DNA from 3 places in the Thalassotalea insulae genome. Region 1 is predicted to be linked to each of the others. Evidence: predicted binding sites of a transcription regulator. Region 1 holds the regulator's gene; each other region holds the start of a gene.
What was found. Region 1 encodes FNR, which switches genes on or off when oxygen is low (the NO sensors DNR and NnrR bind a similar motif). Its sites were predicted from a motif close to TTGATCTAGATCAA; they were not measured.
Positions count from the first base shown of each region.

Region 2: a site for FNR is predicted at 7,018-7,031, ahead of hemN (oxygen-independent coproporphyrinogen III oxidase). Genes of this name have one in related genera too.
Region 3: a site for FNR is predicted at 8,712-8,725, ahead of QQK06_RS11425 (DUF3149 domain-containing protein). Genes of this name have one in related genera too.

Region 1 is NZ_BSST01000001.1:4,310,951-4,321,792, reverse strand. Features, by position in the region: gene QQK06_RS19335 (glucosaminidase domain-containing protein) at 1-747, shown strand, start outside; gene QQK06_RS19330 (NCS2 family permease) at 865-2,157, opposite strand; gene ttcA (tRNA 2-thiocytidine(32) synthetase TtcA) at 2,198-3,136, opposite strand; gene uspE (universal stress protein UspE) at 3,251-4,180, opposite strand; gene fnr (fumarate/nitrate reduction transcriptional regulator Fnr) at 4,345-5,064, opposite strand; gene QQK06_RS19310 (sulfite exporter TauE/SafE family protein) at 5,110-5,778, opposite strand; gene QQK06_RS19305 (c-type cytochrome) at 6,250-6,609, shown strand; gene QQK06_RS19300 (cytochrome D1 domain-containing protein) at 6,596-7,837, shown strand; gene QQK06_RS19295 (Lrp/AsnC family transcriptional regulator) at 7,840-8,358, shown strand; gene ahbB (siroheme decarboxylase subunit beta) at 8,361-8,915, shown strand; gene QQK06_RS19285 (Lrp/AsnC family transcriptional regulator) at 8,952-9,422, shown strand; gene ahbB (siroheme decarboxylase subunit beta) at 9,397-9,957, shown strand; gene nirJ (heme d1 biosynthesis radical SAM protein NirJ) at 9,964-10,842, shown strand, end outside.
Region 2 is NZ_BSST01000001.1:2,210,156-2,220,997, reverse strand. Features, by position in the region: gene QQK06_RS10140 (TolC family protein) at 1-102, shown strand, start outside; gene QQK06_RS10135 (zinc-binding dehydrogenase) at 119-1,147, shown strand; gene QQK06_RS10130 (S-(hydroxymethyl)glutathione dehydrogenase/class III alcohol dehydrogenase) at 1,288-2,421, shown strand; gene fghA (S-formylglutathione hydrolase) at 2,431-3,276, shown strand; gene QQK06_RS10120 (LysE family translocator) at 3,300-3,905, opposite strand; gene QQK06_RS10115 (LysR family transcriptional regulator) at 4,015-4,896, shown strand; gene yihI (Der GTPase-activating protein YihI) at 5,569-6,135, shown strand; gene QQK06_RS10105 (DUF2489 domain-containing protein) at 6,145-6,639, shown strand; gene QQK06_RS10100 (TraR/DksA family transcriptional regulator) at 6,673-6,984, shown strand; gene hemN (oxygen-independent coproporphyrinogen III oxidase) at 7,088-8,458, shown strand; gene QQK06_RS10090 (hypothetical protein) at 8,762-9,142, shown strand; gene QQK06_RS10085 (DUF3185 family protein) at 9,300-9,491, shown strand; gene QQK06_RS10080 (heavy metal-binding domain-containing protein) at 9,623-9,940, shown strand; gene QQK06_RS10075 (RidA family protein) at 10,033-10,413, shown strand; gene QQK06_RS10070 (DUF1285 domain-containing protein) at 10,589-10,842, opposite strand, start outside.
Region 3 is NZ_BSST01000001.1:2,497,047-2,507,888, forward strand. Features, by position in the region: gene gspI (type II secretion system minor pseudopilin GspI) at 1-313, shown strand, start outside; gene gspJ (type II secretion system minor pseudopilin GspJ) at 319-1,026, shown strand; gene gspK (type II secretion system minor pseudopilin GspK) at 1,023-2,024, shown strand; gene gspL (type II secretion system protein GspL) at 2,024-3,250, shown strand; gene QQK06_RS11385 (type II secretion system protein M) at 3,247-3,714, shown strand; gene QQK06_RS11390 (type II secretion system protein N) at 3,714-4,457, shown strand; gene yrfG (GMP/IMP nucleotidase) at 4,446-5,138, opposite strand; gene nudE (ADP compounds hydrolase NudE) at 5,228-5,782, shown strand; gene cysQ (3'(2'),5'-bisphosphate nucleotidase CysQ) at 5,782-6,600, shown strand; gene QQK06_RS11410 (YceI family protein) at 6,625-7,194, shown strand; gene QQK06_RS11415 (YheU family protein) at 7,181-7,417, opposite strand; gene QQK06_RS11420 (flagellin) at 7,564-8,253, opposite strand; gene QQK06_RS11425 (DUF3149 domain-containing protein) at 8,425-8,553, opposite strand; gene QQK06_RS11430 (tetratricopeptide repeat protein) at 8,755-9,495, opposite strand; gene QQK06_RS11435 (ATP-binding cassette domain-containing protein) at 9,574-10,842, opposite strand, start outside.

The sequences.
Region 1 (10,842 bases):
CAGCAATATCAAGTTGCAGATAAACAAGATGATCAAGTTAGTGCAAAGTCACAAGTTGAACAGCCTTTGCACAATGTAGACTTGCCTGAATTTGCTGATATTAAAGATGTTAAGCAAAAGAAAAAACAATTTTTTGCTTTCATTAAACCGGCAATTGATGATGAAAATGACCGTATTAGTCGTTTACGAAAACAATTATTCGTAATTGAGCAAAAACTTGTTCAGTCGCAAGCGTTAACAGCGGAAGAAAGCCAGTTAATGCAGCAATTAGCAAAAAAATACAAAGTCAGTAAAAAATTGTCACCGGTTGATAAAATTAAGGAATTATTAACTAGGGTTGATATCGTACCGAAAGAGCTAATTTTAGTTCAGGCGGCGAATGAATCCGCGTGGGGAACATCTCGTTTTGCCCGTATAGGGTTAAATTTTTTCGGCATCTGGTGTTATAAAAAAGGTTGCGGCATGGTACCTAATGGGCGAGATGAAGGGCTTAAACACGAAGTGGCGGCGTTTCAATCAGTAGAAAAGGCTGTGCAGCATTATCTTTTTAATATTAATACTAATGCAGCATATCGGGTATTTCGCATTATCAGAAGTCAGTTACGCCAACAGGATAAGCCATTATCTGCGCAAATATTAGCGACAGGTTTATTGCCGTATTCTGAAAGAGGTACAGATTACGTACTTGAGATCAGTGAAATGATCAGACATAACCAGCGTTATTTTGATAGTTATGCCAGTGAGTAGTCTAGCCGAAGGTAAATCAGAACTTTGATAAAAAAGCGCGATAATATATCGCGCTTTTTTGCTTTGATAACGGAATTAATATTATTTGCATTAAATATTGATTCCAATAGATATAACTTAGCCGATAAAAATAACTTTCATTAAAAATAGTAGCGCTAGCACTATGACGCTAGGATTAAGTTGTTTATATTGCCCACTAAACAGGCGAACTGCAACATAACTGATAAAACCAAAAGTAATGCCATGAGCGATAGAAAAAGTAAGTGGCATGGTAATACAGATAATAGCTACAGGGACAGCGTCTGAAAGGTCATGCCAGTCTACCTGTACTAGACCTGCTAACATGAGTACTGCGACATAAAATAATGGGCCAGCCGTTGCGTATGCGGGTACCATACCTGCTAATGGTGAAAAGAATAACGCCAATAAAAACAGTACGCCTACTACAACAGCCGTTAGGCCAGTTCTGCCGCCAGCGGCAACGCCAGCGGTGCTTTCTACATAACTGGTAGTTGTTGAGGTGCCAAGCATACTACCGGCAACTGTTGCGGTAGAATCAGCTAGTAGTGCTTTACCTAAACGCGGTAAATTACCTTTACTGTCGAGTAGCTCTCCTTTTTGTGCAACGGCAATCAGCGTGCCTGAGGTATCAAATAAATCGACAAATAAAAATGCAAAAACAACGCTGATCATCCCAACATTGAAAGCGCCGGCAATATCCAATTGCATCAACGTGGGGCTGATCGACGGCGGCGATGATATCAGCCCTTGATATTCTATATTACCGGCAAGTAAGCCTATTAAGGTAATAGCTAATATTGAGATCATTACCGCGCCGTTGATTTGTTTATTTGCTAGGCCGACAATCAGGAATAAGCCCAATGCTGCCATTACCGCTGGAAACGCAGTAACATCGCCAAGGCTAACAAAGGTTGCCGGGTTATCAACAACAATGCCGGCATTTTTTAACGCAATAAAAGCTAAAAACAAGCCAATGCCAGCAGCGATACCAAAACGTAAAGCATGAGGAATGGAATTGATGATCCATTCCCTTAATTTAAATAAGCTTAACAAGGTAAAAATACAGCCAGAGAGAAATACACCACCAAGTGCGACTTGCCAGCTATAGCCCATTTCCAGGACCACACTATAGGTAAAAAACGCGTTTAATCCCATGCCTGGTGCTAAGGCAATCGGATAATTGGCAAGCAGTCCCATAATAAAGCAACCCAGAGCTGCGGCCAGGCAGGTGGCAACAAAAATAGCACCATGATCCATCCCTGTTGCAGCCAGCATGGTGGGATTAACAAAAATAATATAGGCCATTGTTAAAAACGTAGTGATCCCGGCAATTATTTCTTGTTTAATCGAAGTATGATGGGCATTAAGGGCAAAAATTCTTTCAAACATAATTAAATTCTCATGCTATTAGCGGTATCGGCGTTGCTCATTATTTTATTTCAACAATATCAAGCTGTTGGGCATTATCTTGGTGATAAGAGGGGGCTGTTGATGGCGTGACAGCTAGGTCGTCAGATGGATCGAAAGCGACATCACCACCATTAATGACACCTGAGTCGACGGTAATGGTTTTAAAATCAAACAGGTTATTGTCACATAAGTGAGACGGCACGACATTTTGCATCGCGGTGAACATTGACTCGATACGACCAGGGAATTTATCGTGCCAGTCGTTCAGCATTTGTTTAATGTTTTGTCGCTGTAAATTGGGTTGCGAACCGCATAAATTACATGGAATGATCGGAAACTGCTTCAACTCAGCATACTGAATCAGCTCAGACTCTTTACAAAAGGCTAATGGGCGAATGACGACATGTTCACCATTATCTGAGACTAGTTTGGCTGGCATCGCTTTTAATTTGCCGCCGTAAAACATATTGAGCATCATAGTCTCTATCATGTCATCTCTGTGGTGTCCTAGCGCAATTTTAGTGGCATTAAGCTCTTTAGCTACCCGATATAGCACTGCTCGACGTAAGCGTGAGCATAAACTACAGGTGGTTTTGCCTTCAGGAATTTTTTCTTTGACTATTGCGTAGGTATCTTCTTCGATAATTTTATAATCAACATTGAGTGAAGCAAGATAATTGGGCAGCACATCTTCAGGAAAGCCTGGCTGTTTCTGATCTAGGTTAACAGCAACAATATCAAAATGTATCGGCGCCGATTCCTTTAAAATCAACAAGATGGATAGTAACGCGTAACTGTCTTTGCCGCCAGATAAACAAACCATTATCTTGTCACCATCTTCAATCATATTATATTGGGCAATTGCTTGACCAACATGACGACGAAGTCTTTTCTCAAGTTTATTGAGTTGTGTTTTTTGCTGTGAAGTTAATGTATTTGTAAGTAGAGTACTGGCCATCGCGCGTTCATCATATTTAAATCAAAAATCGGCGCGTATTATATACAAACTGAGCGTTAAGTAACATCTTATCTCAAAGGTATTAACGCTCAGTTTGTTGTCATCAGCCTAAGATTATTCCGCCATAGGGGAGACGTAGCCATCAGGTTTTAATGCCAAAACATCACAATTCAGTCGATCGATAACATGTTCTGCTGTATTACCAATTAGAGCGGCAGAAATACCCGTACGGCCAACCGTGCCTAAAATAACCAATTCTGCATCTAACTCGTTTGATAAATTTTCAATGACATCTTCGGGTAAACCTTCAACTACATGGGTATGCTCTTCACCAATTGAATAGCTCTGCGCGTGTTTTGCCATCGCTTCTTTATGATGGTTAAACATCGAATCGTTATATTCACTGGCGTTAAATTCAGGGATTTCAATGGCAATGTTTACCGGTGTACCAGGGAAAGAATTGACTAAATGAATATTGGCTAAAATAAGTTTAGATAAATGAATGGCTTCTTCAGTTATTTTGACATTGAGCGATTGGTGTTCAGATTCATCACTGCCAACATTTAATGCGGCCACAATATTGCCGTTAATTGGCCAGGAATGCTCTTTCACCAATAAAACAGGGCATGGGCATTTTCTTAAAATATGCCAGTCGGTTGGGGTGAAAATTACAGATTTTAGTTTATCGTGCTGATGGGTGCCTTTGATGACTATGTCGTATTGATGCTTTAATACCTGTTCGATAATAGGTTCAAATGGACGGTTATGCCAAATCACCTTGCTGTCAATAGTGAGATCTTGATGGTCGATACTATCAATTATGTCATTGAGCCACTGGATACGATCATTAATTAAGGATTGACGCATAGCTTCGCGTTCATCACTTGATAGCATAGTTGTCATTTCATAGGAAAAGTCATAAATCGACAAAAATGCGGTGATCATAGCTCCCGTTTTTTTCGCTAACTCTACTGCACGCTTCAGGGCTTTTTGCTCTTCAGTTGTTGGATCTATCACTGCTAATATTTTTTGATACTTTTCCATTATCCGCTCCAATTAAGATAAAACTGGTTATTAACTTATCTTCAGTATAGCGAGAATACGGCAATATTAAACATTAATACTTTGTTTTAAATCAAAAAGTATTTGATCAATCTTAGTGTTGAGGAAGTAGTAAAAGTAGGGAGGAATACACAAGGTGTGCTGATTTATAAATCAGCACACTCGTTTAGTTTATCTATATCTAAAATAGTAATGAGTTTACCGTCAACTTGAATAATGCCGCTCTTATGAAAACGGTTTAATAAGCGGCTAATAGTTTCCACGGTTAAACCAATATAATTGCCGATATCACTGCGGGTCATGGTTAAACGAAACTCTTTTGCTGATAAGCCACGTGCTTGATAACGAGCACTTAATGAGCTGATAAAGGTTGCTAAACGTTGCTCGGCATTTTTACGGTTAAGCAAAGTTAACATTTGTTGATCGGTTTTGATTTCACTGCTCATCATGCGCAAAATTTGTTTTTTTAATTTCGGCATGCTGTTCGATAGGTTATCTAAAGTATTGTAAGGGATCTCACAGACCATAGATGTTTCTAATGCCTTAGCAAAGCTTGGGTGCTCAGTGGCAGCAATAGCATCAAAGCCAAGTAAATCACCAGCGAGGTGAAAACCGGTAATTTGTTCTTCGCCACTTTCATTCACGGTAAATGTTTTAAAAGTACCAGAGCGAATTGCATACAAGGACTGCATTTTCTGACCGTCTTGGAACAGCTCTTCACCTTTATGGATTGGGCGTTTACGATCGATAATTTGATCGAGCGTATCCATCTCCCGATCGTTTAACGAGAAAGGCAGACATAGCTCACTAATACTACAATTTTGGCAGTGGATATGCTGCTGACCGGAACATTGATTCTTATACATAAAATCCTTTATCACTCAATCTTGGTTGCTACCTTTGCTATGGTATTAAAATAGGGTTCTGTATGCAATGTTTAATGTAAAAATGCCATAAGCAATGAGTAGTAAAGCGATGAACTTTCTGACGCGAACATTTTTGAATAATTGCTGCCCTTGCACTATTCCAAAAGATAAAAATAGCAGTGCGGGGAGTGTTCCTAAACCAAAACACATCATAATTAACGCCCCCGTTTTTCCACTACCACTAGCCAGTGACCAAGTTAAGGTTGAATAAACCAAACCACAAGGTAACCAGCCCCATAGTGCACCTAGTAACAATGCCTGCTTTAAGTTGTTAACCGGCAATAATTTTTTACTAAATGGCGAAATATATTGCCACAAGTGTTTGCCAAGCATTTCTACCTTAGTCAACCACATCAGCCATTGGCCCATATAGAGGCCGAGTAAGATTAAAAATATGCCAGCGATGATTTTTAATCCGGTGATCGGTAAACCGATATTTTTGGCGGCAAGTGAACCGGTAAAGCCGGCTATTGCACCAATCAATGCATATGATGAGATGCGGCCAATATGGTAACTGATAACGTAAAGTGGATGATTTTTAGCGTCTTTGGCTAAGGAAGAGGTAAACATGGTGGTGATTCCACCACACATGCCGATACAGTGCCCTGAGCCCATCAAGCCGATAATAAATGCGGAAAAATAATCGATTTCCATTAATTTAACTAAGCTTATAACTTTGGTATAGATGATATCACGCCGTTGAATCTAAAAGATAATTTTTTAAAAATCTTCGCTCTAAACTAGAGTCTGTTGATCTCAAGTTTGTTTTTGTAGCAACTTGTTTGGTATTGATACACTGCAGCGTTTGTGACCTGTAGTCATTCTACTCAAATCAAGCGGTAATGATTTTATGCTCCTGCAAAGTCACCTTATCCCACATCCATGCGGGGCAACACAGTAGAAATGCCAAACAGATGCTGCCTAAAGGGGTCAACTAAATTCAAACAGCAAAGATTAACAGCCCTTAATAGTTGCATAATTTTGTTAATTTGCCGCAAATGTGATTTGAATCAATCAATCTGCTTATTCAAGATAAAAAGCATGATCTCCAACAACAAATTGTTTTAGTACTTTCGATAAATTAGCTTGCACCTATCAGTTAACGGTAATAAAGGCAGTTAAAAAGTGAATGGGATAAGCAAAATTTGCTCAATCGTGGCGTTAGCTACTGTACTTGCGTTTTACCCTTTGGCGTTACATGCGAAATCCAGCCAGGTTTCCATCAGTAAAGCGCGTCAAAAGCAGCTTATTCACCTTGTGAAACAGGACTGCGGTTCATGTCATGGTATGACATTAAAAGGTGGCTTAGGACCGGCACTAACGAAAGAGGCGCTAAAAAATAAGCCCTTATTACTTTTACAAAACACTATTACCCACGGCAGGCCAGGTACGGCAATGCCGCCGTGGAAGTCGATCATTAATGAACAAGAAGCTTTGTGGATCAGCAAGCTGTTATTACAAGGGATGAACCATGAGAAAGAATAAATCTTTAGCAATAATCGCAGTAGCATTAGTCAGTGTGTCTTTACTGTCATCATGTAGTCAAACCACGGATGTCAAAGAAAATACTAAAGTAACAACACTGCGCTCAACTGGCGATATCGGCGTCATTATTGAAAGAGCTAGCGGCCAGGTGCAAATTGTCGAACATAGCAATAATTCCTTGCTGAGTGAATTGAATGGCCTAGGTGATTTATCTCATGCTTCGATCGTTTTTTCTCGTGATCAGCGTTATGCCTATGTCTTTGGTCGTGACGGTGGTTTAACAAAAGTGGATCTATTACAAGATAAGATTGCCAAGCGGGTGATTCAATCCGGTAACAGTATCGGTGGCGCCATTAGTCAGGATGGAAAACTGGTGGCGGTTTCCAATTACACCCCGGGTGGCGTTAAGGTGTTTAACAGTGAGACTTTGGCGTTGGTTGCAGATATTCAAGCGACGGTTGTGCCGAGTAAAGGGCATACTAAAGATGGACAGCCATATCGTTCTAAAGTGGTGGGATTGGTTGATGCACCGGGTAATAAGTTTGTTTTCAGCCTGTTTGACAGTCATGAAACTTGGATCGCTGATTTTTCCAAGCCAGAAATGAAACTGACTAAATTTACCGATATCGGTTTGTTTCCTTATGACGCACTGATCAGTCCTGACGGTAGATATTATATTGCCGGCTTATTTGGTGAAGATGGCATGGCGTTACTTGATTTGTGGCATCCAGAAAAAGGCACACGGCGTATTTTGCCCAATTATGGTAAAGAGGATAAAAAGCTGCCAGTTTATAAAATGCCACACCTTGAAGGATGGGCAATGGCAGGTGATTACGCTTTCGTCCCGGCCGTGGGGCGACACAAGGTGTTAGTCGTTAGCACTAAAACCTGGCAGCAGGTTGCAGAAATTCCGGCGCACAGCCAACCAGTATTTGTTATGGCACAGCCGGATAACCGTCAAATCTGGGTTAACTTTGCCTTTCCAGATAACAATACCATTCAGGTATTTAATACCGAAACCTTTGACTTGGTAAACACACTACAGCCAGGGCCGGCGGTATTGCATATGGAATTTACCCCAAGAGGAGAACATGTTTGGATCTCAGTTCGTGACAATAATGAAGTACAAATTTACGACACCAATAGCCAAGCTTTATTAAAAACCCTGCCAGTTAAAAGCCCGAGCGGTATTTTCTTTACTAATCGTGCTCACCAGATAGGTCTGTGATTATGAGTGAGTTAAATTTAAGTGAAGTGCGGTTAAGTGAATTACAGCAGCGGATCATTAATCGTTATCAAAAGGGTTTCCCACTAGTCGAACAACCTTACGTGGAAATTGCTGAGCAACTGGCGGTAAGTGAACAGCAAGTGATCGAAGCAATAGAAGAGCTTCATCGGTATCAGGCATTATCTCGTGTCGGTGCGGTATTTGACCATAAAAAGGCAGGCGCCAGTACACTTGCTGCCATGGCGGTACCTGAACAGCAATTGGATAAAATTGCCGCCATTGTTAATCAGTTTGAGCAGGTTAATCATAACTATGAACGGGAACATGATTACAACTTGTGGTTTGTCGTGACCGCCAGTGACTTGTTAGCACTTAATCGGGTATTAGAGCAAATAGAGTTATTGACTGGCTTGCCAATTTTAGTGTTGCCGATGGAAGCTTCGTACCATATAGATCTGGGCTTTACTATCGATTTTGCTAGCACCAATAGTACTGCAACAGTTAATAAGGTAGGGCACTAACGATGTCATTATCGATAAATTTAGCGACTAGCAAGCAGAAAAAAACACAGGTAACTATTTTTCCTGCATTAAACGCAGAGCAACAAGCAAAACTGCGCGGCTTGCTTGAGCAAGGACTGCCAACTTGCAGCAGACCTTATTTAGCCTTAGCTAGGAAAATTGGTTTGGCAGAATCGCCATTTATTGAGCAACAAGTGATTGAGCAGATAAAACTGTGGCAACAGCAAGGACTTATTCGCCGCTTCGGGTTAGTGGTTAAGCATAGAAAACTTGGCTTTAATGCTAATGCCATGGTGGTTTGGAATATTGCAGATACGGCAGTAGATGGCATAGCTAAACAGCTGTCGCAATGTCCGGAAGTGTCTTTATGTTATCGTCGGCCAAGACGATTACCGGATTGGCCATATAACCTATTTTGCATGATCCATGGCATTGAAAGGGCCAAGGTTATCTCCCAGTTACAAGCAATTACCGAAAGGTTAAATTTGAGTCATATCGAAAAAAATGTGTTATTTAGCACCCGGGCTTTTAAGCAACAAGGAGCTCGCTATGGCTGACAACATCATAAGCCTTAAAAAAGGAAAGTGCTAAGTATGAATAAAACAGCAACTTTGGCCGAACTGTCATCGCTAGATCGTAAATTGATCAACCTGTTACAAAGGGGCTTACCAATATGTGAACAGCCGTTTGCTCAAATAGCAACGGAAGTAGACGCCAGTGAACAGGAAGTGATCGCTGCATTAAACAAGCTAATGAGCGAAAAAGTGCTGACACGTTTTGGCCCTATGTATGACGCGGCCTGCTTAGGTGGTGCTTTTACTCTGGCCGCATTAAGTGTTCCGGAGCAAGATTTTGAGCAGGTTACTGAGCAAGTCAATAGTTTTGAGCAAATTGCTCATAATTATCGCCGTGATCATCTTTACAACATGTGGTTTGTTATCGCTACTGAATCGGAGCAGGAGATTGATCAGGTAGTTAATGCCATCGAGAAAAAAACTGGCTTAACGGTATTAAATGTTCCTAAACTGGAGGAGTTTTATGTCGGTCTCTACTTGCCAGTCTAACGAATTAACAGCGCTTGAGCGGCAATACATAGTGTTGACTCAACAGGGATTGCCGATTGTTGACAAGCCATATCATTGGCTGGCGGAGCAACTGGGTATTACCGTTGAGCAAACCTTGGTAATGACGGAAGACTTTAAAAACAGAGGCATTATTCGCCGCATTGCCGCTGTGCCAAATCATTATAAGCTGGGCTATCAATTTAATGGTATGACAGTATGGGATATTGACGATGCACAAGCGTCAAAATTTGGCGAACTGGTCGGCCGTTTGCCATTTGTCAGCCATTGCTATTTAAGGCCGCGTCATTTACCGAACTGGAATTACAACTTATTTGCTATGGTTCATGGCACAACTAAAGCAGAAATTCAAAAATATCGAAGCCAGATCAAAGATTTGTTGCAAGATGTGTTAGTAGAACGCAGCAGTGATGATGCAAATCAAGGTATTACCGTTAAATCCAATGATATGTTAACCAGTAGCAAGATTTTGAAAAAGACCGGATTGCGTCTTAAGCAAAAAACCATAGGGGCTTAGTGCGTTATGTTTAGAATATCTCAGTTACTCAAAACCTTTCATGATGATCTGCCGCCCAACAAAGCGCGAAAAATGCCGGGACCTGTGGTGATCTGGAACCTGATCCGCCGCTGTAATTTACGCTGTAAACATTGTTATTCGACGTCGTTAGATATGGATTTTAAGGATGAGCTTAATACTGAACAAATTAAAGCAACCATCGATGATCTAAAAGTGGCGAAGGTTCCTGTGTTGATTTTATCCGGCGGTGAGCCCTTAATGCGTCCGGATATTTTTGATATCACTCGATACGCTAAGAAACAAGGCTTTTATGTCGCTTTATCAACGAACGGCACCTTGATTAATGAAGCAAACATTGAACTGATCAAGCAGGCAGATTATCAATATGTCGGCATCAGTATTGATGGTCTGGAAGAATTTCATGATGAATTTCGCCAGCAAAAGGGCAGTTTTAAAACCTCGATGCATGCGATCAAACTCTGTAAGGAAGCGGGTATTAAAGTCGGTATGCGTCTTTGTCTGACCAGAGACAATTTCAACGATCTGCCGGCAATGCTTGATTTAATGGAAGAATATCAAGTAGATAAGTTTTATCTGTCCCATCTCAATTATTCTGGTCGAGGTAAGCGTAATACTGAACAGGACGCTATGTTTAAAATGACCAAAGAGGCTATGGCACTATTATTTGAAAGGGCATATTCCCATATTGAACAAGGCATAGAGACAGATTTCGTCACTGGTAATAACGATGCCGATGGGGTGTTTTTACTTAAATGGGTTACTGAAAAGTTTGGTGAAAAATACCCTGAGCGAGTCGCCAACTTGCATCAACGCTTGATTAACTGGGGCGGTAATGCCAGCGGGGTGAATGTCGCCAATATCGAC
Region 2 (10,842 bases), 2.1 Mb from region 1:
CAAGAAAATGCCGTTGACTCGACTATTTCATCACTTATCGCCAAAGTCAGTGCCTATCAGGCATTTAATGGCCGATGGAGTAGCGCGTTAACCACCTTGTAGTATAAAGAGTTTACCGATGTCAAACGCAGCAAACAGCGCCACCTCAGAGTTAGCTAAGACAATGCAGGCCATTGTGCTCGAGCAGCCCAATCAAGCCATGACGTTATCTGAACTCACCATAGCCGTGCCTGATTGCGCAGACAATGAGCTGTTGGTTAAGGTGGAATATGTCGGTTTAAATCCGAATGACGGCTATTACGCAAAAAACGGCTTTTGCCAATGGCAATACCCGCACGTGCTAGGGGTAGATGCTGTTGGCACGGTTGTTAACGCAGCAAAAGGAATTTTTCCAGGTGTTGGCGAACGGGTGATGTGGCATGCCAGCCTCGCCGACCAAGGCGTGCTTAGCGAGTACGCTAAAGTCCCTAATTACGCCGTTGCCGTGATCCCTAAAGGCGTCGCAGGAGAAGAAGCTGCTGCCTTGCCTTGTGCTGGTATGACAGCATTAATCGCTTTAGATAAACTAGAAGTAACACAAGGTGATACCATCTTAATTGAGGCGGGTGCCGGTGCCGTTGGACAGTTTGCCATCCAATTTGCCAAATTACGCGGCGCAGATGTTTTTACCACTGCAGCCAAGCGCAATCATCAATTAGTGAAAAAGCTCGGCGCAGATGTCGTATTTGATTATCAGGATAAAAAACTCTGTGAAAAAATTCGCCGTGAGCTTGGGCCAAACGGCTTTGACGCAGTGCTTGACTCTGTTGGTGGTGAGGCAACAATACGTAATATTGAACTAATGCGTTTTTGTGGCCGTATTGCCTGTTTAAAGCCATTGCCACACTTTGATCAACAACTGATGTATCGCAAAGCCCCCAATATTGGCATAGTTTCACTCGGTGGCGCCTGGCTCACTAACAGTTTATGTGCACAACAGAAAATGAGTTTTATGAGTAATTTACTTCTCGATGGCATCGCCAAAGATAAGTTACAGCTCCCTCAGCTCAACTTAGTCAACTTTAACGCAACCGAGATCAGTCAAGCATTAGCAAAACAACTCGCCGGTGGTTTTACCGGTAAACAAATCGTCAAAGTATGCCAATAAAAATAATCCAAAATTATTCATTTATCACTCAGTTAAGCCAGCAGCAAACCAATGACATTAAATTTCTATAAATTCATTGGTAATTAATCTCTTAGCGTTCATAATTGCACATTACATCGAACCAATAATAGTAAAAAAGTATGAGCGAACAATTTATCAAATCAAAAGCCGCCATTGCCTGGGGGCCTAATCAACCGTTATCGATAGAAGAAGTGGATGTTATGCCACCGAAAGCCGGTGAAGTATTAGTAAAAATTGTCGCATCTGGTGTCTGCCATACCGATGCCTTTACGTTGTCAGGTGAAGATCCTGAGGGAATTTTCCCGGCGATACTCGGTCATGAAGGTGGTGGAATCGTCGAACAAGTAGGTGAAGGAGTCACCAGTGTCAAAGTGGGTGACCATGTTATCCCGTTGTACACACCTGAATGTGGTGAATGTAAATTTTGTTTATCTGGTAAAACCAACCTATGCCAAAAAATTCGTGAAACCCAAGGTAAAGGATTAATGCCAGATGGCACCACGCGCTTTTACCAAAATGGTAAACCTATTTATCACTATATGGGCTGTTCAACCTTCTCCGAATATACCGTGTTACCGGAAATTTCCTTAGCGAAAGTCAATCCAGAAGCACCGCTAGAAGAAGTATGTTTACTTGGCTGCGGTGTCACTACCGGCATGGGTGCGGTGATGAATACCGCGAAAGTCGAACCGGGTGCTACTGTCGCTATTTTTGGTTTAGGTGGTATTGGCCTTTCTGCCGTAATTGGTGCAAAAATGGCGCAAGCAAGCCGTATTATTGCAATCGATATTAACGAAGCAAAATTTGATCTGGCGAAGAAACTCGGCGCCACTGACTGTATAAATTCAGCCAATATCGAACAACCTATTCAGGATTATATTATTGAGCTGACAGACGGTGGAGTTGATTATTCTTTCGAATGTATTGGCAATGTCGACGTCATGCGTTCAGCGCTAGAATGTTGCCATAAAGGCTGGGGCGAATCGGTGATTATTGGTGTTGCCGGCGCCGGTAAAGAAATATCGACCCGACCATTTCAACTAGTCACTGGCCGTGTTTGGCGCGGAACTGCCTTTGGTGGCGTTAAAGGCCGCACTGAATTACCAGACTATGTTGAACGTTATCTAAACGGTGAATTTAAACTACAAGATTTTATTACCCATACTATGCCGTTAGAGCAAATCAATCAGGCATTTGAGTTAATGCATAAGGGTGAAAGTATTCGTTCTGTTGTTCACTTTAAACCGGAATAAACGCTGAAAATGACCATCACAACCATTAATCAACATAAAGTATTTGGTGGCAACTTAACACAGTGCAATCATCAGTCAAACACGGTTAATTGCACCATGCGCTTTTCCGTGTTTATGCCGTCAAGTGCCAGTAAAGAAAATCCGGTGCCAGTACTTTACTGGCTATCGGGACTCACTTGTACCGATGAAAACTTTATGCAAAAAGCTGGCGCGCTGCGAGTTGCCGAACAACTCGGTATCGCTATCGTCGCACCTGATACCAGCCCACGCGGCACGGATGTACCGGATGATAGCAACCAAGCCTATGATTTTGGCTTAGGTGCAGGTTTTTATGTCAATGCCAGCCAAGCACCATGGCAACAACATTATCAAATGTATGACTATATTCGTTATGAATTACCACAACTAATCACACAGCATTTTCCGGTATCTGCGCAACGCGCTATCAGTGGTCATTCCATGGGGGGGCACGGCGCTTTAGTACTGGCATTACGCAATCGCGATTTTTATAGCTCAGTTTCAGCGTTTAGTCCGATTTGTCATCCGGTTAATTGCCCCTGGGGCGAGAAAGCATTTAGCCACTACCTTGGCGATAACAAAGATGATTGGCAACAATATGATGCCAGCATACTAATCAGTAAAACAGGCAGGCAGCTTCCGATGCTGGTACATCAAGGCGGTGGAGATGAATTTCTTGAACAACAACTACAGCCTCAGGCATTGCTCGATGCAGCAAAGCGCAAGCATTATCCGTTAGAATTTAATATGATGGATGGCTATGATCATAGTTACTATTTTATCAGTAGCTTTATCGAGCAGCATTTACAATTTCACGCACAGCATTTTAAACGATAGATGAGCCATGCATGACTTGAGGGCTAACTATAGCCCTCAAGTAAAAAGCTCGTCATCAAGTACAAAGCTAATAACATCAACACACTCCCCATCAGACGATTAAAAGTAAGCATACGCCGCTGATTGTTAAGATAAACACTGACTTTATCCCCTACCAGTGCCCAACTGCTCATCGCAAATAAACAAATCACAAAATAGAGCGTAACAAACACTAGTAACTGCTCAGCTGCATCAATTAAATTAAACGCCGACACTCCGGCTACACTCGCTATCCAGGCCTTCGGGTTTAACCATTGCAATAACATTCCTTGGGCAAAGGTCGGCAACAAATGTTCTGATTGATGCACGTTCACAGAGGCAGAAAAAAGCTTAGCACCAAGATAGAAAATAAAACTGTTACCCGTCAGACACAATGTAGTCAGCCAAACCGAATGTTCTGCAGTAACCACACCAAGCCCTAACCCCACCACTAATAACAGCAAAGTAAAACCTATTACCGCCCCCAGCACAAACGGCATAGTGTGGCGAACACCGTGATTGACACCACTGGCTAACACCATCAAATTAACCGGCCCGGGGGAAATTGACATAGCGAGTGCGTATAAGCACATGGCAATAATTATCGACATGCTTGCTCCTTAACAATTTTTTTCTAGTATAAGAAAGCAAAAAAATATAACTAGATAGGATGATTGAAATTAATTATTCTAATAGATAGTACAATGAGTTGGACAAAAGATGATTGATGAATTACGCGCTATGGCAATTTTTGCGCAAGTAGTAAAGCTTGGTTCATTTCGCGCCGCCGCTAAAGCGCTCAAGCTATCACCATCAGTGGTCAGTTATCATGTTGCTCAGCTGGAACAGCAAGTAGGTACGGCCCTTATCTATCGTTCAACACGTAAACTGTCCCTCAGCCATGAAGGCAAAGTATTAGTTAAACATATCGACACCATGATGCATGCTGCCCAGCAAGGGCTGGATGAGATCAGTCATAGAGAAACAAAACTCACGGGTAAGCTTGCTGTCACCTTGCCAACCGCGCTGATCAAGTCACCAATTACAAAGCAAATATCACTGTTTGCCCATCAACATCCTAATGTTGCATTATCACTACTCTATAGTGATAGCAGAGAAGATATTATCGCCAACGGCATAGATTTAGCCATTAGTGCCGGAGAACTCACCAGCAGTAACCTCAAAGCGAAACGGATAGGGAAAATTCAGCGAACTCTGGTGTGTTCACCTGAGTGTTATGCTCGTTATCAAACACCAACGCAACCGCAACAATTAGCGCAATGGCAATGGTTGAAGCTTGCTATGCTGCCGAATTATCGCGACTTTCAGCACCCAGATTTTGGCAAAGTGAAAGTACCATTTTCCCACCAGCTTAGCGTCAACACTGTTGATGCCATGGTGCAGCTATGCCTGTTAGGTCATGGATTAGCAACACCAGCGAATTATCAGGTTAACGATTTAATTACCCAAGGCCAGCTAGTTCAGGTATTGCCACAATGGCAAATAACCCCAATTCCGCTTTATGCAGTTTGGCCAAATAATGTTGCCGAACGCAGTTTAACTAAACAGTTGCTTACCTTTATCAGCGATAAATCAACCTAAAAAACCGTATAAAAACGAAGATTTTCGTATAAAAACCAGGCGATTTTTGTCATCTATTTGCCATGATTTTTGTAAGACATTGACCATTATTTAATTATTCTTTTGCGCTTTTATATTTTGTAAAAAATCATTTCTTTATAAAAATTAATTGGATAACTAAATTGTAAGAACAAAATAACCAATTTTTTACAAATATCCCTTGTCAGTCCTGCTCACTCCTGTAAAGTATTTGCCAGCTACTCGGTAGCGCTGATAAAAAGGAATGTTGTTGCAGGGAAAGCAAACATATTCTTTGAATATGACAAATTTCGAATAAGGATAATTACCTTACATCAGGAAGATGACTGATTATAAAAGTCCGGGAGGACAATAAGGACAGCCCAAGAAAGCGTCAGGATGACCAAGAAAAAGAAAATCAGGAAACAAAAATAACAACAGGAATTAAGTGTCAGTAACAGGGACTGTGCTAATAAGTTAGGAAAACTACTTAAGAATTGGAAATAAAATATATCGTGGTAACACCACTCATATATTCTCCGAAAACGATGGCTCTGCCATCGTTTTTTTCTTGCTAACAAATAAATTCAACGGGAATCTTGTAATCTCACTAACGATCCCAACAAAAGTAGCGTAAAATATCCGCAGATATTGTAACTATGACTTTTTAGCCAAATGACACGCCAGAAAAAATCAAGAAAACCCGGATTAGCACCAGCTAGCGCCAGCAAAGATAAAAAAGATTTAGCCACGCCTAGCGATAAAAAACCGAAAAAGCTTAAAGGCAGAAAACCCGGCTCGCGCCAGACTGATGCCATTAAAAAATCGAAACAAAAATCAGCGCCGCAAACCAATAAAGACCCTCGTGTTGGCAGTAAAAAACCCATAATGTTGACAAAAGCTCAAGCGCCTGAAGCAGCAAACAAAGCGGTTAAAGCAAAGCCTGCACAGAGAAAAGTTGCCGCAATTAAAGTGCTAGATAACACTCAGGCATTGGAGCAGGAATTTTATGCGATTGAAGAAGATGCGCAATTACAGTCGATCTTCGCTAAGCAGGAACAAGAGCAGCCATTAACCAACGAAGAAATCGATTACTTCAATGAGAAAATGGAGCGTTACCACAATTTACAGCAACAACTTGGCTGGTCAGATGAAGAAGAATCATCAGAACCAACTGGCGAAACAGATGAAGACGCCTTATGGGATAAACTAGATAATAATCATTTATCTGATTACGAATAAGGAGCTGCGATGATTGTAGATTATTGGCCATACTGGCTGGCATTTGCCTGCATGATCGTCATCAGCTTAGCAGTTTATGCTGGCAAACTACTACGCCAACTCAAGCATCAAACAGAACGACAGCAGCAACTAACATTGCAACAGCAGCAGGCGTTAGCGACACACGATAAAAAAATCCTCGATAGCGTAGTCATTATTGTTAGAGCAATGAAAGAAGAGCAATGCGATATCTCGGAAGGATGCTGGCGCTTATCAGTATTGCTCGACTCATTAAAAACCGCCGACGATCTAAGTTTGCAATTTCCTGCTATATTTGAATTATACGGTGCAATAAAGCATATGCCTATTCTTGAAGAACGTAAACAGCTCAGTAAGCAGCAACGAATGAAGTTTGATTTAGAGCGCACCAAGGTTGAAGCTCGCTTACAACCTTCTGTTTTTCAAGCAATAGAAGAATTGCATAATTACGCATTAGCAAAGATCGGAGCACTGTCTAATAGCTGATCTTTGCTAACAAGCTTGGAGTAAGATCTCGTTATGACACAGCAATTAAAACAACAGTTCACCCAACGTATTATTGAATTACAGCAAAGAGTAAGCGCTATTCATCAGGACTTTGCTCAAGGACGCGATGCCGATTGGTCAGAGCAAGCCGGAGAGCGAGAAAACGAAGAAGTACTCAATGCACTAGAGTCGGAAGCAAAAATAGAAATTCAGCAATTATCCAATGCGATAACCAAAATTGATCAAGGGCTTTACGGCATTTGTGAAGAATGTGGAGAAACTATTGCCAGCCAACGTTTAGCAGTGCAGCCCGCTGCTTCTAAATGTGTGCAATGCGCCCAATAGCCTACGCCATACTTCATTAATAATTCACTTAGCTTGCGCTCGATCAATAAGCTTATCGGTTCCTTATTCTATAATCCCCTTGTGATAGAGATAAGGAACCAAAATGCAAGCCAAGCAATTTTTTGATAGCCAGTTATTAAATAAATACAATACCAGTGGTCCTAGGTATACCTCCTACCCGACGGCACTGGAATTTAATCATCAGTTTAATAGCACAGACTTACTTCAGGCGATTGAAAAATCAGATAATAATGAGTTATCTCTTTATATTCACATCCCGTTTTGCCATTCGCTTTGTTACTACTGCGGTTGCAATAAAGTTATCACTCGCCATCGTGATAAAGCAGATATTTACCTAGATTACCTTGCCAAAGAAATCAACTCACGCGCACCACTATTTAAAAACTATACCGTTAAACAATTGCATTGGGGCGGTGGCACGCCAAGCTTTTTAACTCATCAACAAATCACCCAACTGGTTACTCTGTTAAAACACGCGTTTAATTTTGCGGATCAGGTAGAAATGAGTATCGAAATCGATCCTCGTGAAATAGAAATGAATTTAGCCGAGCACTTATATGCTCTCGGCTTTAATCGTCTTAGTATTGGGGTGCAAGACATAGATGAAAAAGTCCAAAAAACTATCAATCGCGTACAATCAACTGAGTTTATTGAGCAATTTATCGCCCACGCCAAGCAAGTAGGCTTTCAATCAATCAATGTCGATTTAATTTACGGTCTGCCACATCAAACCATCGAAACATTCACCCGCACGTTAAATAAAGTGCATGAAATGGATGTCGATCGTATTTCATTGTTTAGCTATGCCCATCTGCCAAGCCGATTTGCTGCGCAGCGTAAATTACGAGATGAATGGCTACCTAATACGCAAGAAAAATTCGCCCTGATGAAACTGGCGATCGAAACCTTATGCGGTTTTGGCTACGAATTTATTGGTATGGACCATTTTGCCAAACCTGATGATGAATTAGCCATCGCTCAAAAAAATGGTACTTTGCACCGTAACTTTCAGGGTTACACCACCAAAGGCAACTGCGATTTGTTAGGACTAGGTGTTTCGGCGATTAGTGCCATAGGTGACAGCTTCAGCCAAAACATTAAAGATTTAAAACCTTATTACCAGGCCATTGAAGACCAAGGTCATGCCCAAGAAAAAGGCATCACTTTAACTCAGGATGATGTAATTCGCGGCGAAGTTATCCGTGAATTAATGTGCAACCTTTATTTAGATAAACAACACATCAATACAAAGTACGGCATCGACTTTGATAGCTATTTTGCCGACGACCTACCGCTACTAGAGACCTTTATCAATGATAAGTTAGTGGTGAACAATCAGCAGGAAATTATCGTTAAACAAAAAGCCCGACTGCTGATCCGCATTATTTGTATGAGTTTTGATGCTTATATGAAACATCACATTAACCAGCAACGCTTTTCACGAGTGATCTAAATATTAAATGCTGTGACAGCTACCAGCAATGTAATTTCAACTGCCCGTAGCAGATGAGCGTGAAGCAGACCTTGAATAAATCGTTTTTTATTAAGCGAATATTTACATCACGAGTCTAATGTATGGCTCGTTTATCTCAACTCTCGTTTTCCACACAGCCTGACTATATTGTAATAAATTAATTCTATTGATAAGGTGCTAAAATAATTAAAAATTTATCCTGATATGTGGTTTGCTTTAAATCGTTGATTTGGCATAACCCGAAATGCTCGATAATAAGCTATTAGGGTTCTGGAGTGTTCAGTGACGAACCAATACCGTTATAAAATGAGTTTTACTCAACCAGATTCAGGAATGAATAAGTGCTCAACTGTAATTGGTGGTGTCGGTATTTTGCTGGGAATGGCGTCACTAGCTTTCTTTGGTAAAGGAAGTATCCATGGATATACGTTGATCTATATCGTGGTTTTAGTTGCATTAAATTTTCTTAGTTACCACGCCCAAATACTTAGAATGGTCACCGCAGTTATTTCTGGAAGCGTATCTCTGGCTTTAATTGCTTATTCATTCCCGGACTTTATATCAAATAATATGATTCGTTCTCAAAAAGGGTTTTATTATGTGCTTGTTGGGTTGTATTCAGCTGGTGTTTGTTTATGTCAAATGAAGGCCATACGGAAATAGAACTCATACAAGGCAATTATCAATGGGATATCTAAAGCTTGGCTGGCGCTCATTCTTCGCTAACTTTAGCTAAGCTTTTGTACGCCCCATATTGTGCCGTTATGCGTTTAGTCAGTTGATACGTTCAACTGTATATTTATAAATTTCAGGAGTTAAAATGAATAACAAAATTATCGGAATAGTCCTTATTATTGCGGGTGTTGTATCAGCTATGTGGGGCTACAATATTTATGATTCTGCTAGCTCACAAGTTACTCGAGCATTAAGTGGGGACACGCCTATTGAGGCTTGGGTGGGAATGGCTGGTGGTATAATTGCGATTTTAATTGGTATTACAAGACTCAAATAATATCAATCAATAAGCACATATTAAGGCATTCAAACGAACTAAAAACAGTTGGCTTTCCGTTCGTGCCTCACTTATTTTAGTCAAACTGTCATTAGCCACTTAACGTGGCGTTATATTTTCAAGGAAGCTTTATGATTTATTCGACCACCGAGTCAATCCCTGGAAGAGAAATAGAAAAAATTGTTGGTGTCGTTACTGGTAATGTTGTTCAAGCAAAGCATATTGGTCGTGACATTATGGCTGGCTTGAAAAGCATTATCGGTGGTGAAATACGCGGTTACACCGAGATGTTAACTGACGCCAGAGATATAGCGATTCAACGTCTTGTTGAAAATGCACAAGAAAAGGGAGCAGATGCTGTTGTAGGTATTCGCTTTACTACAAGTGCAATAATGGATGGTTCATCTGAAATAATGGTCTTTGGAACAGCGGTTAAATTAAAAACATAACTTGGCGCACAAGAACAGACAAAAAAACAGTTGGCTGTTCGCTTCACTAAATTTTAGCCTGTTATTGAGGCGTTATAACTACCTGGAATATTATGAAAAAAATTGTCAGCTCGGGTTCTCATCTTGAAGAGCCAATTGGATTCTCTCGCGCTTGTAGAATTGGAAATTCTATAGCTGTGTCTGGAACCGCTCCGATTGAAAATGGGCAAACAGTGTATGAAGGTGATGTCTACAATCAAACTAAATACTGTTTACAGCTGTCAATAAAAGCAATCGAAGAAGCGGGCGGTAGTCTGCAAGGTGTCATTAGAACACGAATTATGCTTACCGATATTACTCGTTGGGAAGAGGCAGCAAAAGCTCATGGTGAATTGTTTTCTAAAATAAAACCCGCTTGCACTTTTGTTGAAGTAAGCCAATTTATCGATAAATTGTGGCTTGTTGAAACAGAAATTGATTGCGTTGTAATCTAGTTATGACAAGTGCTTTAAATGGACGCAAAACAACAAGCAGCAGCGGGTCTTTGGTGGTTTTAACCCTGACGCGCTGTCGCCAACACAACAATATAACGTCAATAGAAAAGCTAAACTCAAAAGAATTTCACTTAATATCGGACATCGAGCAAAAACAGATACAAACGACTACGCGCTAGTCCACCTCCCCAAGCACATAGCACTGACCATCACTATAAAACGTCAATACTGTTTTATCTGCCAGCTGTTCTTGCTGCGCTAAATCCACCCACTGATAATAGACATTACGATGTACTTTCGCCCTTAAGTTATGTCTGACATTAACATACAAAGCACCCTGCTCATTATCGCTCAGTTGATGTTCACTATTCAGCACAAAGCTATCGCCTAAGTTGGTAGTGAGCTCCATCACCGACTGTTGTTCATCCA
Region 3 (10,842 bases), 1.8 Mb from region 1:
TCTCGCTGGTATTGCTTTATTAAGTACCGCTGACACTCATTTCAACAGTTTGAATCAATTAGAAAATAAGATGGTTGCAGATTGGGTTGCTTCTAATCGGTTGGTTGAAGCGCATCTCGATGTTAGCTGGCCGCCGAAAAATAACCGCAAAGGTAAAGTTGAAATGGCGGGACGCGAATGGCATTGGTTACAAAAAGTGATTAAAACTACAGATAAGGATATGCGCGCTGTGGTGATTGAAGTGCGACTCGATGAAAAGTCAGAGTTAGCGCTCACTAGCATGATGACATATGTTGCCAAAGGTACGGGGTAATAAGCATGCGTCGTTGTCCTAATCAATTCAGTGGTTTTACCTTAATCGAAGTGTTACTCGCTGTTTCCATTTTTGCGGTGATTAGCCTGGCGAGTTTTAGCATTTTTGATGGCGTCATGCAGAGTGAACGCACCTCGAAAGAGCAAATGCAGCGGCTTAATGCCATTCAGCGAGCGTTGATTGTTATTGAAAGAGATTTTTTACAAATTGCGCAACGTTCGATACGCTTTGATGGGGAAGCGCCATTAAATGATTATATTTTTAGTGATAGCAGCAGTTTTTCGTCAGAGCAGGCGATCGCCTTTGTTCGCGCCGGCTGGACTAATCCTGGGTTGTTGATCCCACGCAGTGACATGCAATCGGTTGCTTATCGAATAAATGATGAAAAGCTTGAACGTTTACATTTTAATTTTGTTGATGCGGTTGTCGGTGAAGAACCTAGAGTGCGAGTGTTACTGGAAAATGTTACATCGATTGAACTGCAATATTATTATGATAAAAAATGGCAGGAACGGCTTGTTGCTCAGCAACTGCCAAAAGCCATAGAGCTGTCGATAGAAACACAGGATTTCGGTACCATATCGCGTAAATTTTTAGTGGCAGATAAGGCGTTAGCCACTACTAATCGCAGTAATAGAGCTTCTCGTGATACTGACAAAGATGGTCGGGGAAATGAAAATGTTAACCCTAATAACGCTAAGGGGGAGCAGTGACACAACTAAATAAGGGAAATAATCGTGGTGTTGCCTTGATCACTGTGATGCTCGTGGTAGCACTGGCGGCAATTATAGCGACGCAGATGCTAGCAAGATTACAATTTCAGGTGCAGCGCACTAATAATATTGGTTTTAATCAACAGGCCTACTGGTACGCTATGGGCGCGGAAGCCTTTGCTAAACGGGTGTTATTAACTGCATTTGAGCAAGACAATGATGTTACCCATTTAGGACAAGTTTGGGCTCAAGGTAAAACCACTTACCCAGTAGATTTCGGTGAAATTAGTGGTGAAATTACCGATATGCAGGCTTGTTTTAATTTAAATGCCTTACGTCAGGAGAGTGGCGGAACTAGCTCTGGTGGTCAAAAAAAGCCATTGGCCCGAATGGCATTTCAGGAGCTAGTGCTAGCGTTAAACATTGACGGTGTCGGTAGTTTTGAAGCGGAATATATGGCGGATGCACTCGCCGACTGGCTGGATGCGGATACTGCGATTGCCAGTGCTGGTGGAGCGGAAGATAATGATTATTCGGCAAAAGAGTTTCCATATTTACCGGCAAATAGCTTGCTAGCCAGTGTCAATGAGTTGCGGGTGATTGAACATTTTACAGTTGAAGTTATTCAGGCATTAAAGCCTTATATATGTGTATTGCCTGCCAGCAGTCTGCATCAGATTAACATCAATACTATTTCGTTAGAACAACCGGAATTATTACAAGCATTATTGGCTATTTCCCGCGATGAGGCTGAGCAGATCTTGTCTGCTCGCAGCGACGAAGGTTTTCAAGATATCAATAGTTTTTTTAGTTTGCCGGAAGTGAGTAAACTGAAATTAAGTGATGAACAAAAACAGCAGTTTGTTGTTGACAGTGAATACTTTAAACTAGCTGCAACAACTAATTTTAACGACAGTTATTTTCAACTGAATTCAGTGATGCAAGTAACTAATAATAATCAAATAAATGTGGTAAGCCGCACGATAGGACGTGATTAATGGCGGAAAATTTAATTATCCGGTTAGGTAGCCAACAAAGTGATAAAGTCCATTGGTTGGTCTGGTCGAATACCGAACAAAATATTATTGCCAGCGGTGAATTATCTAATGCTGAGCAGTTAAGTCAATTGCAAGAAAAATCATTAACGCGACAGACGGTCGTGGTAGTACCGGCAGCTGATATTGCCTTTAAAAGCTTGCAAGTTCCGGCAAAATCTAAAAAAGCCATGCAGCTAGCTGCTCCTTTTATGGTGGAAGATGATTTAGCGCAAGAGGTTGAACAGTTATTTTTTGCTTATGGCGAACCGAAAGTGTCTGAGGCAGAGTGCAATTGTTTTATGGCAATAGTTGAACGGGCGCAAATGCAGTCTTGGTTGGCCTGGTTGGAGCAGGCGGGTATTAAAACTCGCTCGATTATTCCTGATATTTTGTTACTACCAGCGGCTGATCAACATTGGCAAGCGATTACACTAGATAACTCAGTATTGTTGCGGCAAGGGCCTTGGCACGGGTTAGCGATTGACAGTACTTTATGGCCGAGTATTAGTGCTAGTTGGTTAGCAGAGCAAAATCAGCCTATAGACGCATATTCTGAATTACCGCAATCAGACGCCGAGCTACAAATTAACGCTCAACCTGAAGAGTTGCCTTTAGCATTATTGGCTCAGCAGTTAGAGCAACAAAAATTTAATTTGCTACAAGGGGAGTTTGCCGTCAAATCTGAGCGTTCTCCTCTAGTGAAAACCTGGGCTTGGGCTGCAGGTTTTTTGCTTGCGGCGTTACTGGTCAATGTTATCGTTAAATCTGTTACCTTGATGCAAATTCACGATCAACAATTAGCGGTCGAGCAAGAAATTATTAAACAATATAAAGCGGCATTCCCGCAAACTAAACGGGTGCGTATTGCGACAATTCGTTCTCAGTTAAAACGTAAAATGAGTGAAGTTGGTGCTAGCGAAGCTGGTGCTGAGTTCTTATCTTTATTGGCTAAAGTACAGCCAGCATTTGCAAAAGTACCTTCGTTAAAACCTGACTCACTACGATTTGATAGCAGGCGTAATGAACTAAGGTTACAGGCAAGCGCCAATGGCTATCAGCAATTTGAACAATTTAAAGTTCAACTGGAAGCTCAACAGCTCGAGGTTTCACAAGGTACTCAGAGTAACCAAGGGGATAAAGTCTCAGGTGCGTTGAGTATTAAGGCGCGTAATGGAGGGCGATCATGAAGGCGTGGTGGCAACAACTTAATGCACGAGAGCAGCAATTAGTTAGTGCGCTCAGTGCTGTGTTAGTGATCTTTATTTTATATAGTTTTATTTGGCAACCGTTAAATAACAATATTGAAAATGGTCATCGTAAGTTAAAACAGCGACAAGAATTACTGACTTGGGTAACAACTCAAACTCTGCGTTATCAGTCGCTTAAAGGTAATGCTGTCAGTAAAAGTACTGGTAGCCTATCAAGTATAATTAACCGTTCAGCTAAAGCGTATGATATCTCAATCGCCCGAATTCAACCTCAGAGTAATGATGTCCAGGTCTGGATTGATAATATTGCGTTCTCACAGTTACTGTTATGGTTGGAGCAATTATCCAATAAGGAAGGCATTGAAGTGCTAAATATCGATTTGACTCAAGGGGAACAAGCCGGAGCAGTGCGCGTTAAACGCTTGCAATTAGGAAAAAGTTAATGAAAAAAACGTCTGTTGTAGTGACAAGCTTTGTTTTTGTCTATTTGATGTTCGTTGTTGCGTTATTACCTGCGCGTTTTGTGATGCAATGGGTGAACTTACCTCATAATGTTAAGTTAGGACAAATTGAAGGAACGATTTGGCATAGTCAACTTGACGCGATAAAAGTCGATAACTGGCTAGTTGAAAAGTTAGAGGCGAAATTAAGTGTATTATCGCTACTGACATTAGATCCACAAATTGATGTCACCTTTGGTGATGCATTATTAGCAGGCCCTGAAGGGCGAGCCAGTATGTCAGGCTTTTTATCTGAACTAAAGTTAACAGATGTTCAAGTCAATTTGGCTGCTAATCAGATTGCCTCACAACTGCCTTTACCTGTTCCTGTGACAGCGCATAGTACGCTTGACATCGTGGTTGAAGAGTTTGTTGCCGGTAAAGAAGTCTGTCAGCAACTTGATGGCGATATTCGCTGGTCGAAAGCAGCAGTGACCGCATTGGAACAAAAAGTGTCGCTTGGTGCCTTGCACGCTAAATTGGCTTGCAAGCAAGGAAATGTTGAGCTGACTTTAGATGAAGCGAATGATTTAGGTATGAGTTTTACCGCTTTTATCGGTGGTGGCGGACGCATGTCCGGTGACGGCTATCTTACTCCTAAAGCTCAGATGCCAGCGGAAATACGTCAGTTGATCCCGTTTTTAGGAAAAGCGGATAATCAGGGACGATATCGATTAAGATTCTAGCGTCTCTGGATTAAACTTATAGGCGTAGATATCATCCACTAAGTCGTTGAAGTTAGTGATGGATGGGTAACCTTTTATTTCCCTTGCTTGTTGCTGACTATCGGGGTTCGCTACCGCCAGTAAGTGCTTAATGCCAAATTCTTTGGCGGAAGCTAGAATATCCAAGCTATCGTCAACAAATAGAGTTGATGCTAAATCAAATGGTTCGGTCTGTTTTAATTTTTGCCATAGTTCTTGTGATTCTTTCGTCACGCCAAACTCATGCGTGGAATAAAGTTTGTTAAAGTATTTATCTAACTGGGTCCGCTCTACTTTTAACGATAAACTATCCGGATGTGCATTGGTTACCAGAATGATCTTGCGTCCGGTGGCTTTAAGGGCATTTAAAAATAATTGTGCGTCATTGCGCAGTTGGATCAGGTGCTGTACTTCACGTTTTAACATAGTGATCGGTAACTGGGTTTGTTCCGCCCAATAATCCAGGCAATACCAGCCAATAGTGCCAGCAACTTCCTGATATTGCTGTTGTAATTGTTCTTTAGCCTGGGCTAAGGGAATGTTGTCTCGTTCACTGACTCGTTTTGGCAAATGCTCTAACCAAAAGTGATTATCAAAATGTAAGTCAAGAATAGTGCCATCCATGTCCAGTAAAACAGTTGAAATTTTTGACCAATCAAGCATAGATTTTTCCTAGTGAAACAACTTATTATAGATAGTATATCTAATCTTATTCGGCAGTTCTCAAGTATTCTATTTATTTGACTCATATTATGGATGAAAAAAAAGCGTTACCTCAAATTCTGCATCGTAAACAAGTGGCAAAAAGCAACCTTTTTGCTATCGAACAGCTCGAACTAAAATTTAGTAATGGCGTCGAGCGTGTCTATGAAAGAATGCAAGGTGCTGGACGAGGTGCGGTGATGATTGTTCCCTTCGTGGATAATGACACTATACTGTTAGTTAAAGAATATTGTGCGGGTACCCACAGTTATGAATTGGGGTTTCCTAAAGGGTTAATTGATCCTGGTGAGCAGGCAATTGACGCAGCAAACCGGGAACTAAAAGAGGAAATAGGCTTTGGCGCAGGGCAGTTAATAGCGCTGCAAACGGTGGCGATGGCACCGGCATTTTTTGCTGGTTCGATGGAAATATTTTTAGCACAAGAACTTTATCCGCAAAAGCTAGAAGGAGATGAACCCGAGCCTTTAGAAGTGGTTGAATGGCGGCTCAGCGATTACCAACAGCTGTTGAGCCATCCAGACTTTAATGAAGCACGCAGTATTGCCGCCCTGATGTTAGTTGTTGATCAAATGAAGAGTAGATAATGAATTTAGAGCAATTGTTGACCATAGCTATCGACAGTAGTAAGAAAGCTGGTATTGAAGTGGCAAAACATTATCGCCGCGGTGATTATTCGTCAGAGATTAAAGAAGATAATAGTCCGGTAACTAGTGCTGATATTGCTGCCAATGATGTCTTGATGGATGAATTACAACGATTAACACCTGACATCCCGATTATTTCTGAAGAAGTGGGAGCATTGCCATTATCACAACGTAAACAGTGGCAACGTTATTGGTTATTAGATCCTATTGACGGTACTGGCGAGTTTATTATTGGCAGCGGTGATTTTGCCGTCAATGTGGCATTAGTGGAAAATGGCTGGCCAGCGATAGGTGTGATCCACGCACCGGATCATCAGCTAACTTATTACGGTCAAAAAAATTTAGGCGCTTTTAAAGAAAATATTAAGCAAAGCATGGCGATAAAGGTGGCTCCGTATGACGGTCAAAGAAAGATAAAAGTGGCGATTAGCAGACGTCAGCAGCTAAGCCTAATGGCTCAATACTTAAGTGATGATTTTGATTATCAACATATAGCGCTTGGTAGCTGTTCTTTAAAAAATTGCTTGATTGCTGAAGGTGGTGCAGATTGCTATTTACGTATTGGCCCAACCGGGGAGTGGGACACCGGTGCCAGTCAATGTATTTTAGAACAAGCAGGCGGTACCATTTTAGACAGTGAATTTTCCGCTTTGTCATATAATCAAAGGGAAAGTTTGAAGAACCCAGATTTTATTTCTTTAGGTTCAGCGCAAATTCCCTGGAAAAAAATCATTCGCCCCCACCGGGCACAAAGATAACATTTATTAAATAAGGGAATACCTATGAAAAAATTACTTTGGCTTAGCACATTCTTATTGGCTTTTCCTGTGTTTGCCAATTGGCAGCTTGATAAGCAAAACTCTGTGGTTAGTTTTACTACCTTTAAAAAGGAACATATCGCAGAAAATCATCGTTTTCATAACCTTAATGCTAATGTCTCAGCACAGGGACAGGTCGAGTTAACAATCGATTTAACCAGTGTTGATACTAATATAGCCATTCGTGATCAGCGCATGAAAGAGCATCTTTTTAATGTCAATAGCTTTCCAACAGCGATGTTTACAGCGCAGTTAGAGCAAAAGGTACTGCAACAACTAACTTCTGACAGCAGTCAAATGTTAACACTAAAGGGCAAGATAGAGCTTCATGGTCAGACTCAGGCCGTTAGCGTTGAAGTTTTAGTGAGTAAAATGGCAAATGGCTTTTTAGTTACCAGTTTGGCTCCGCTATTAATTAAAGCGCAGGACTTTGAACTAGTAACTGGTATTAATAAATTAATGGAGCTTGCTAAGCTACCCAGTATCAGTCATACCGTACCAGTTAGTTTTACCTTAAGTTTTACTCGTGAGTGATTTGTTGGGATTTGAATTGTTCAGCGGGTAAAATATTAACGGTTTGATACAGTTCTGAATACACCAAAACTACCTGATTTTGCACAAGTTGCTGATGGACTTGTGCAATCTTTTCTTCAAAAGCAACATCATGGTCTCCATAATCTGTCCCTTCACGTAAAATAAAGGCTTCGATAATGGCATTGAGGGTATCGGCTGTCAGTGACTGGTAAGGGATCAACATAGTGAAGATTTCGTTATTTAAACGGATGAATGCTTAAGCTCAGCTTCGCATAAATAATGCGTTTCTAACAGTTATTTTTACTGACTTCCGCGTTATTTTAATGTGAAAAATCCTACATGTTGTAGGCTTTTAGCTGTACTTACTGACTAGATCAATTGATTGATCAACAAGCCCTTACGGGAATCTTCGTCTTTTTTATTAATAATTGCTGTTTGTAATAACGTGGAAACTTGTTGTTGCTCTGCGGTTGTCTTAGCAAAATCTGTATCTTCAATACGTGAACGTGATGCCGAGACATTGACTCGTGTGGTTTCATAACTGACAGACTGGCTACTTAGGGCGTTACTATTTGCACCTAAAGCCGCAGCGTTTTCATTGATAGCAGTAAGCGCCGTTTCTAGTGCAGCTTGTGTTGCTTCAGGATCACTAGCATCAAGGCCAGCAAGGAAATTTGGATCGCCTAATGCTTCGCCGGCTACGGTGTTGATTTGTTCTGTGATTTGGTCAAATTCACCCTGAATAGCATTATTATCACTTAAAGGATTCGCTGATTGAATGGATAACACATTGGCTCGTTGTAGCCCTTCAGAAATCGAAGATAACTGTCCTTCCTGGACATTATTGGTGTTAACTTGATCCTGGGCATTATAACTAAGCTGTTGGTAACCATCGATTTGCGAAGTCAATCTACTGGCTATTTGCAGACCCGCAGCATCATCGGCAGCACTATTAATACGTTTACCAGACGCTAATTTTTCGTCTTTTTCCTCTCGCTCTTTGCTAAGTCGATCGATAACACTTAGTGCTGGAGAAGATTGATTAATAGATAAAGCCATAATGTACCCCTTTAAACAATGCTAAGTGTTACTTATCACTTATACACGCGGCGTAAAGTATAGCAGAAAACACAAATTTGGTCACATTATAAACAATGTTAGATATGAACAGGTTAGATAAATTGAAGCTAATCCTGTTCAATTCATATTGAATAAAAAGTTGGTTATTAGTTAATGACTGTTTTCAATATTTTTTAAAAAGTAATAAACATAAAAACCACAGATACCTAAGACAATTGCTAAACCGATGAATGAGATTAACACTACAGGATCATTGATTAACATATCGAAAACGTTCATGACAAACCCCTTGCTTAATTAGGGCATGTTGATCTTTCATGGTTGTTTTTGTAGTACTTTGTTTAGCATGAACAAAAATCAAACAGCAAAGTCAACACGCCTCAGATATATTCCACATAAATTATGGGTTTATTTTATACCTGATAAGCAAGGACGAAATGATACAGATCAATATTCTGTGATAAATTCGCCGATATTGATTTAATAACTCGCTTGACTGGCTTTTTTCGCTCTTAAGTCTATTTGTTCAAGAATCTGCTCATGGAGTGATTCTGCGCGCTCTCGACCTGTTTTGATGTCTTCAATACTGAGTTTATGTTCATCCATGTCTCTACTTTTCTCAGCTGGCTTATAGCCACTTTTAGCGGCAATATAATTCCATACGTAAGACATATTAAGATCTTTCTTAACGCCACGTCCTTCAAAATACATCAGTGCTAAATTAAATTGTGCTAACGCATAGTTCTGTCTGGCCGCTTTCTTATACCAGGTGACTGCACGCTTAGAATTTTTATTGACGCCGATACCATCGGCATACATCACTCCTAGATTAAATTGTGCACTGGCTAAATTTTTATTGGCAGCCTTTTCCATTAGCACAAAAGCCGTTTTTAGATCTTTATCGACAACTTCTCCCTCACTGTACATCACCGATAGAGAAAATAATGCGTCAGGGTAATTTTGGGCTGCCGCTAAAGTTAATAATTCAAAGGCTTTTTGTGGGTCTTTTTTCACACCCCAGCCGTTTAAATGGATCATTGCCATTTGATATTGCGCCGGGGCATATTGTTCTGCTAACAGTGGTTCAAATTCTGCTATCGCTGCTTTAAACTCACCACGGTTTAATTGAAAAATACCTAACTCTAAATCACCGTCAAAACTAAAAACTGATGCACTTGAAGTTAGTGCAAGAACCAGTACTGCTCGTTGTAATCTTTTCATGGGGCACCCAAGTCGTTAATTATTTTGTTAATTATTAGTTTAATATTGTTAAGTGTAGCAAGGGAATTAAAAATTACGTTAATGTTGTGACATTATTTCTTCAATTTGTTCTTCTAATTCAAGCCAATGCGTTTCGTTCTCTGAGATTTTCTGTTTAAGTTTTGCTTGCTGTTTTAACAATTCCGACAGGCGAGATTTATGTTGTTCTTGATAGATCTCTGTGTCCGCCAGTACTTGCTCGACTTGATCTAGTTCCTGTTGCCACTGAGTAACCTTTCGCTCATATTGCTGAGCTTGCTTTTTTAATGGCGCAGCTTTTTTTCTTAACTCTGCTTGTTGTTTGCGTTGTTGCTTTTTATCCAAGCTGGTGTCTGAGGTAGTTATTTTATCGCCTTGAATGTTGATTTTCTTATCGTCGTTAAGCCATTGCTGATAGTCATCAATATCACCTGAAAATTCGCTGACTTTACCGTTAGCGACTAAATAAAATTCATCGACGCAGGACTCTAATAAGTACCTGTCGTGAGCGATAAGAATAATTGCACCGTTAAATTCCTGTAATGCCAGTACTAACGCTTGACGCATTTCCAGATCTAAATGGTTGGTTGGCTCATCCAACAGCAGCAATTGTGGCTTGTCTAATACTATTAGTGCTAGTACCAGTCGTGCTTTTTCTCCACCTGACATCGTATTGACTGCTGATAATGACTGATCGCCACTAAAGCCAAAGCGTCCTAAAAAAGTGCGGGCCTGAAGCTCCCCAAATTCAGGTTTAGCACGAATAATATGTTCAATCGCATTCGAGCTCATATGCAGTTGTTCCAACTGGTGTTGAGAAAAGTAACCGATACGTAATTCCTGTGCACAATAACGAGTACCATCGAGTATATGTATATCGCCAGCCAGCGATTTGATTAGTGTTGATTTACCGGCGCCATTGCGACCGAGTAAGCCAATACGGCTTCCCGGTACCAAGGAAATATTGGTTTGATCAAGTATTTTAATATCTTGGCTATAACCACAATTAGCATTTTCTAATGACAGAAGCGGATAAGGCATATAATCTGGCTTTTCAAAACTAAACGTAAACTGGCTATCGACATGTGCTGGTGCTAAATCCGGTAATTTTTGCAAGCGCTTTAATCGACTTTGTGCCTGTTTTGCTTTACTAGCTTTAGCGCGAAAGCGATCGACAAAAGCGGTTAAATGAGCCACTTCTTTTTGTTGTTTTTGATATTGGGCATCTTGTTGTGCCAATTGCTCTGCTCGCTGGCGTTCAAACGAACTATAGTTACCGCTATAAAGTTTGGCGGTTTGTCGTTCGATATGAAGAATTTGGCTGACGAC